DNA from 2 places in the Microbacterium sp. JC 701 genome. Region 2 is predicted to be linked to the other one. Evidence: predicted binding sites of a transcription regulator. Region 2 holds the regulator's gene; the other holds the start of a gene.
The links. The regulator HrcA, encoded in region 2, represses chaperone genes, less so after heat shock. The targets are predictions, from matches to a motif close to TTNGCACTCGNNNNNNNCGAGTGCNAA.
Positions count from the first base shown of each region.

Region 1: the regulator HrcA is predicted to act here: its motif matches at 1,033-1,059, upstream of groES (co-chaperone GroES).

Region 1 is NZ_JAJNCV010000001.1:926,308-930,017, forward strand. It holds gene LPW41_RS04455 (class I SAM-dependent methyltransferase) at 1-1,006, opposite strand, end outside; gene groES (co-chaperone GroES) at 1,139-1,435, shown strand; gene rarD (EamA family transporter RarD) at 1,573-2,514, shown strand; gene LPW41_RS04470 (ABC transporter substrate-binding protein) at 2,807-3,710, shown strand, end outside.
Region 2 is NZ_JAJNCV010000002.1:360,190-363,899, reverse strand. It holds gene hemW (radical SAM family heme chaperone HemW) at 1-1,140, shown strand, start outside; gene hrcA (heat-inducible transcriptional repressor HrcA) at 1,255-2,295, shown strand; gene dnaJ (molecular chaperone DnaJ) at 2,357-3,481, shown strand; gene LPW41_RS09620 (16S rRNA (uracil(1498)-N(3))-methyltransferase) at 3,484-3,710, shown strand, end outside.

The DNA.
Region 1 (3,710 bases), on a different contig from region 2:
TGGGGTCGGCGGGCAGCTGCTCCCGCACGCGGAACGACGACACGAACGGACTCGTCAGCGCCGCATCGGAGGTGAGGTAGGCGATGCCGGGCGCCAGCATCCCGGCATCCAGCGCTCGGGCGACCTCGCCGATGAGGCGCGCGCGGATGACGGCGCCGTCGGGTTCGTGCACGAAAGCGCCGAGCTCGCGCACCTCGACGTCGGGGGTGTCGGCGGGCGCCGTGAGCTCCCACGCGTCGCTCCCGCGCACGACGAGGGCGGCGCGCCGCACGCCTTCGCGGGCGAGGGAGCCCGACCAGAGCACGAGCTCGATGGTCGAGCCGTCGGCGCTGATCCACTGCGCCTCGAGGTCGTCGGGGATCTGGGCGCGGTCGAAGCCCGGCCCGAGCTTCACTCCGCCCGGTTTCGTCTTCAGCAGCTCGAACACCCACTCGAGAGAGGGCGACCACTCGGCGGCCGACACCTGGCGCGTCTCGGAATGGCCCGCCGTGCGTCGCGCGGGGTCGAGCCACACGGCATCCGTCCCGCTGAGGTCGACGTCTTCCGCGCGCGCGTGGGTGACAGAGGCCGCATCGCCGAACGGAGCGAGGTTGTACGCCGCGATCGCCGCGGTGACCTCGTCGGCGTCGACGGCGTGCACGCGGACGCCGATGCCCGCCATCCCGAGGGCGTCGCCGCCGATCCCGCAGCCGAGGTCGGCGACGCTGTCGATGCGGGCGGCGCGAAAGCGGCCGGCGTGGCGGGCCGCGATCGACAAACGTGTCGCCTGCTCGAGGCCTGCGCGGGTGAAGAGCATGCGTTCGGCGAACGGGCCGAACTTCGTCGCCGCCTTGACCCGCAGCCGTGCCTGCCCGACGACCGCCGAGACGAGGTCGGGGGAGTGACCCGCGGCGCGCAGGCGCGACACCGTGCGGGCGGCGTCGTCGGTCGAGGCGATGGGTCCGGCCTCGTCGAGGAGGCGCAGGCCCTCGGGCGTGAGCAGGGCGGTCAGCTCGCTGGTGTCCACCGATTCAGCCTAGGCGGGCGGCCGTGTTGGCACTCGCGTTGCGTGAGTGCCAACGCTTCTCTACACTCGGATTAGCACTCTCCCCGCGTGAGTGCTGACAAGTCTTCTGTAACGAGAAAGAAGAGGTAGACCGTGTCGGTTTCCATCAAGCCGCTCGAGGACCGCATCGTCATCAAGCAGGTCGAGGCTGAGCAGACCACCGCGAGTGGTCTCGTCATCCCCGACACCGCCAAGGAGAAGCCGCAGGAGGGCGAAGTCGTCGCCGTCGGCCCCGGCCGCATCGACGACAACGGCAACCGTGTCCCCCTCGACGTCGCCGTCGGCGACCGCGTGCTCTACAGCAAGTACGGCGGCACCGAGGTCAAGTTCGGCGCCGAAGAGTACCTCGTGCTCTCGGCTCGCGACGTGCTGGCGGTCGTCGTCCGCTGATCGAGTGAGATCCTCCGAAGACCCCGGATGCCACGGCATCCGGGGTCTTCGTCGTTCCCGGGATCGGCCGGGGCCTCTGGCAGGAAAGAGTGCACCGGCGTCGCTCGGCCTCTCCTCGCGCCGCGTAGGCTGAATCGGTGACCCCCGCCGCCCCCGCATCCACCGGCGGGAGCAACCGCGGAGTGCTCTACGCCTTCTCCGCCTATCTGCTGTGGGGCGTCCTGCCCATCTACTTCCTGCAGCTCGCCCCCACCGGCCCGTTCGAGGTCGTCGCGTGGCGGATCATCCTGGCGTTCGTGTTCTGCCTCCTGCTGCTCACGGTGCTGCGCACCTGGAAGGCGTTCCTCGCGATCGTGCGCCAGCCGCGGCTGATGGCGCTCACGGCGCTGGCCGGCGTGCTGATCTACGTGAACTGGCAGACGTATCTGTTCGGGGCGCTGACCGGGCACGTGATCGAGACGAGCCTCGGTTACTTCATCAACCCGATCGTCACCGTGCTGCTGGGGGTCATCGTTCTGCGCGAGCGGCTGCGCGTGATCCCGTGGATCGCGATCGGCCTGGCCGTCGTCGCCGTCGCGGTGATCGTCATCGGCTACGGCGCCTTCCCCTGGATCGCCCTGACGCTGGCGTTCTCGTTCGGCTTCTACGGTCTCGTGAAGAAGCAGATCGGGCCGGCGGTCGACGCCGTCAGCGGGCTGACCCTCGAGTCGATGTGGCTGTTGCCGGTCGCCGTGATCCAACTGTTCTTCGTGGCGAACCTCACGGGCATCACCCTCGGCACCGCGGGCGTGCTGCACACCGTGCTGCTGCTGCTCGCCGGCGCCGTCACCGCCGTGCCCCTGCTGCTGTTCGCCTCGGGCGCGCGGCGCGTGCCGCTGACGGTGATCGGACTGCTGCAGTTCGTGGCGCCGATCATCCAGTTCGCGATCGGCGTGTGGGTGCTCGGTGAGCCGATGACCATCGAGCGGTGGATCGGCTTCGCCCTCGTGTGGATCGCCCTGGCGATGCTCAGCGTCGACTCCGTCATCGCGTCGCGGCGCAACCGCCGAGTGGTCGCCGACGTCGTCGAACCCGTCTGAACGCCCCGCGTCCCCCGTTCGGTCTACAGACGTCGGCGGCGGGGGTCTGCCAGAGTGTGAGCACCCCGCGGGATCGCGCTTCTCGAATCGGCTCCTTCTTCGTAATCGGTCCCGTCGGGTAGGTGCGATGAGGGGCTCCGTCAACGCGCGATGCCAACCGTTATGCGGCCGTGACCGCTTCGACCCACATCGTTAACGAACGGCAACACGCGGAAAATGCGCGGCCGATTAGGTTTGGGGACACCAGGCGGCCCAAAGGGTCGCCGAACGTTCATTCACAGCAAGGAGCCCTATGAACGTCTTCACGCGTACGCGCACCGCGAAGGTCCTCGGCGGTATCGCCCTGGTCGGCGCCAGCGCGCTCGTCCTCGCCGGATGCTCTGGTGGCGGCGGCAGCGAAGCCGCAGCGCCCAGCGCATCGTCCGGCGGCGGGGCAACCTCGACCGCCGACGGCACGTTCCACGTCGGCACGATCCTGCCCGCCACGGGTAACCTCGCCTTCCTCGGCCCGCCCGAGGTCGCGGGTGTCAAGCTCGCCATCAAGGACATCGAGGCCACCGGCGGCGACTTCCCCTTCAAGACCGAGCTGACCGAGCGCGACTCGGGTGACACCACCACCGACATCGCCACGCAGTCGGCCACCGAGCTCGTCGACGCGGGCGCCGACGTCGTCATCGGTGCCGCCTCGTCGGGTGTGTCGTTCACGTTCGTCGACCAGCTGGTCAACGCGGGTGTCGTGCAGATCTCGCCGGCCAACACCTCGCCCGACTTCACGACCTACGCCGACGACGGGTACTACTGGCGCACCGCGCCCTCCGACGTGCTGCAGGGCCGCGTGCTCGGAAACCTGATGACCGGAGACGGTGCCGCCAACATCGGCATCATCTACATCAACGACCCGTACGGCATCGGCCTCAAGGACAACGCGACCAAGGCCGTCGAGGCCGCCGGTGGCGAGGTCTCGGTCGCTGTTCCCTACAACCCGGGTGACACCGTGTTCACCTCGCAGGTCGACCAGCTGCTCGCGGCCAAGCCCGACGCCGTCGCGGTCATCGCCTTCGAGGAGACCTCGTCGATCATCCCGCAGCTCGTCAGCACGCAGGGCTACCCGGCGTCGAAGGTCTACTTCGTCGACGGCAACCTGTCGAACTCGTACGAGTTCCCCGCCGGCACGCTGCAGGGCGCCAAGGGCACGC
Region 2 (3,710 bases):
GCCGACTTCGGTGTCTATCTGCACGTGCCGTTCTGCCGCGTGCGGTGCGGGTACTGCGACTTCAACACCTACACCGCCAGTGAGTTGCGCGGCGCCCGGCAAGACGACTTCGCCGACACGCTGAACGCCGAGGTGCGTCTGGCGGGGGCAGTGATGGATGCCGCGGGCGGTCGCCGCTCGGCATCCACCGTCTTCTTCGGGGGAGGCACGCCCACCCTGCTGCCGCCGGGGGATCTGGCGCGCATGCTCGACGCGGTGCGCGGGGAGTTCGGCATCCGCGACGACGCCGAGGTCACGGTCGAGGCCAACCCCGACACGGTCAACGACGCCATGGCGCGCACCCTCGCCGACGCCGGCGTGAACCGCCTGTCGATCGGCATGCAGTCGGCTCGGCCGCACGTGCTCGCCGCCCTCGACCGCACGCACGATCCCGCCAACGTGGCCACGGCCGTCGCCGCGGCCCGACGCGCGGGTCTCGACGTCTCGCTCGACCTCATCTACGGCGCGCCGGGGGAGTCGCTCGACGACTGGCGCGCCTCTCTCGAGGCGGCCACGGCCCTCGAACCCGACCACATCTCGGCCTACGCGCTGATCGTCGAAGACGGCACCAAGCTCGCTCGCCAGATCCGCTCCGGCGTGGTCGCTGAGCCCTCCGACGACCTGCAGGCCGATATGTACGAGCTCGCCGACGACCTGCTCGCCGCCGCCGGCTACGACTGGTACGAGGTGTCGAACTGGTCGCGCGGCGTCGAGCACCGCTCGCGCCACAACCTCGCGTACTGGCGGGGGACCGACTGGTGGGGCTTCGGGCCGGGCGCGCACAGCCACGTCGCGGGGCTGCGCTGGTGGAACGTCAAGCACCCCGCCGCCTACGCCCAACGCCTCGCCGCCGTCGAGTCGCCCGCGGCCGCGCGGGAGCGCCCCGACGAGACCGCGCGTCGGCTGGAGTCGGTGCTGCTGCGCAGCCGCATCCGCGAGGGTCTGGCGGTGTCGGAGATCCTCGGCGAGGGCCGCAAGAATGTCGCCGCGCTCATCGCCGACGGGTTGATCGAGGGGGCGGATGCCGTGCGCGGGCGCATCGTGCTGACCCGGCGCGGACGCCTGCTCGCCGACGCCGTGGTGCGGGCGCTCACGGTCTGAGCGCCGCGCGGGCGTCACCCGCGGCGGCCTCCGCGAGCCGCCCGGCGCAGTGTCGGGGCTATCCCGTAGAATTGGCACTCAAGAGACGCGAGTGCCAGACGGGAGGAGCATCGCATGGTGTCGGAACGTGGCCTTCAGGTGCTCCGCGCGATCGTGCAGGACTACGTCGACACGCGTGAGCCGGTCGGCAGCAAAGCCATCGTCGAGCGCCACGCCTTCGGGGTGTCGGCCGCGACGATCCGCAACGACATGGCCCTGCTCGAAGACGAAGACCTCATCGTCGCCCCGCACACCTCGTCGGGGCGCGTGCCCACCGACAAGGGCTACCGCGTGTTCGTCGACCATCTCGCCGAGCTCCGCCCGCTCTCGGGTGCACAGCGCAGCGCCATCACGTCGTTCCTCGACGAGGCCGGCGACCTCGACGACCTCCTCGCCCGTACGGTGCGCGCACTCACCCAGCTGACCGGTCAGGTCGCGATCGTGCAGTACCCCTCGTTCGCGCGGGCCAACGTCTCGCACGTCGAGCTCGTCGCCCTCGGCGGCCCCCGCGTGCTGGTGATCCTCGTGACCGACACCGGCCGGGTCTCGCAGCGCATCTCGTTCGTGCCCGTCGAGCCGAGCGAGGCCGACGTCACCCAGCTGCGGGCCCGCGTGAGCGGTCTGCTGGTGGGCCGCAGCGTCGCCGACAGCTCCCAGCGGGTGGCCGCGGCCCTGGCCGACGGCCCCCGCCCCGGGGTCATCGTCGACGCCCTCGCCGACGCCGTGCTGCGCGTGGTCGGCGAAGAACTCGAGGAGTTCCGGCAGGACCGCCTCGTCATGGCCGGTGCCGCGACGCTCGCCAAGCGCGAGCAGGACTTCCGCGGCAGCATCTACCCGCTGCTCGAGGCCATCGAAGAGCAGGTGACGCTGCTGCGCCTCATGAGCGAGATGGTCGCCGACGAGCAGGGCCTGTCGGCCAGCATCGGGCGGGAGAACGAGCCGTTCGGCCTCGTCGAGGCCTCGGTGCTCGCCAGCCGCTACGACGGCTCCAGCGGAGGCGCGCGCGTCGGACTCCTGGGTCCCATGCGCATGGACTACTCCTCGAACCTCGCGGCGGTCCGTGCCGTCGCGCACTATCTGACCCGGATGCTCGAAGACGACGACAGCTCTCGTTGACTTTCGAGAGATCGAGCACCCCAAAGAGAACAACCCCGCGTGAGCGGGCAGGAAGGCGATTGTGGCTGACCACTACGAGGTCCTGGGTGTCGAACGCGACGCCAGCCCCGAAGACATCAAGAAGGCGTACCGCCGTCTGGCGCGCCAGTTGCACCCCGACGTCAACCCGGGAGAAGACGCCTCCGAGCGCTTCAAGCTCGTCACGCACGCCTACGACGTGCTGAGCGACCCCGAGCAGCGCCGCCGCTACGACATGGGCGGCGACCAGAGCCCGTTCGGTGGCGGGGGAGCAGCCGGCTTCGGCGGCTTCAGCGACATCTTCGAGACGTTCTTCGGCGGCGCGCAAGCGGGCGGCGGCGGTCGCGGTCCCCGTCCGCGCTCGCGCCGGGAGCGCGGACAGGACGCCCTCGTGCGCGTCACGCTGCAGCTCGGCGACGTCGTCTTCGGCGCCCACCGCGACCTCGAGGTCGACACGGCGGTGCTGTGCGAGACCTGCAAGGGCGCGTGCACGCAGCCCGGCACGAGCGAGGTCACCTGCGACATCTGCCACGGCTCGGGTCACGTGCAGCGCACCGTGCGCAGCCTGCTCGGCAACGTCGTCACCAGCGCCCCCTGCACCGTGTGCCAGGGCCACGGCACGACGATCCCGTACCCCTGCGGAACGTGCCAGGGCCAGGGCCGCGTGCGCGCGCGCCGCACGGTCTCAGTCGACATCCCCGCCGGCGTCGAGTCGGGCCTGCGCCTGCAGCTGCCCGGTTCGGGTGAGGTCGGCCCCGCGGGCGGACCCAACGGCGACCTCTACCTCGAGATCACCGTCGAGGCTCACGAGGCGTTCAGCCGCGAGGGCGACGACCTCGTCGCAACCCTCGAGGTGTCGATGCCGGATGCCATCCTCGGAGCAAACGCGACGATCGAGTCCCTCGACGGAAGCGTCGACCTCGAAGTGCGCCCCGGCGTGCAGTCGGGCGACGTGCTGACCATCAAGGGCCGCGGAATCACCCCGCTGCGCGGCACCCAGCGCGGCGACCTCAAGGTCGGCGTGCACGTGGTGACGCCCACGCGCCTCGACAACCGCGACCGCGCCCTCATCGAGGAGTTCGCCAAGCGCACCAAGGCTCCCAAGCCGCGCCTGGCCGAGCACCAGCAGGGCATGTTCAGCAAGTTCCGCGACCGCTTCCGGCACTGACCGTGGCGCTGCACTTCGTCACCGACGAGGCGGGTGGCGCCCAGCCTGGCGACACCGTCGAGCTCACCGGATCCGAGGCGCACCACGCCGCCGCCGTGCGTCGCGTGCGCGTCGATGAGGCGGTGACGCTCGGCGACGGCCGCGGAGCCTGGCTGTCGGGCGTCGTCACCGCGGCGTCGCCGAAGCAGGTCGAGGTGCGGGTGACCGGCCGCGAGATCGTGCCCGCACC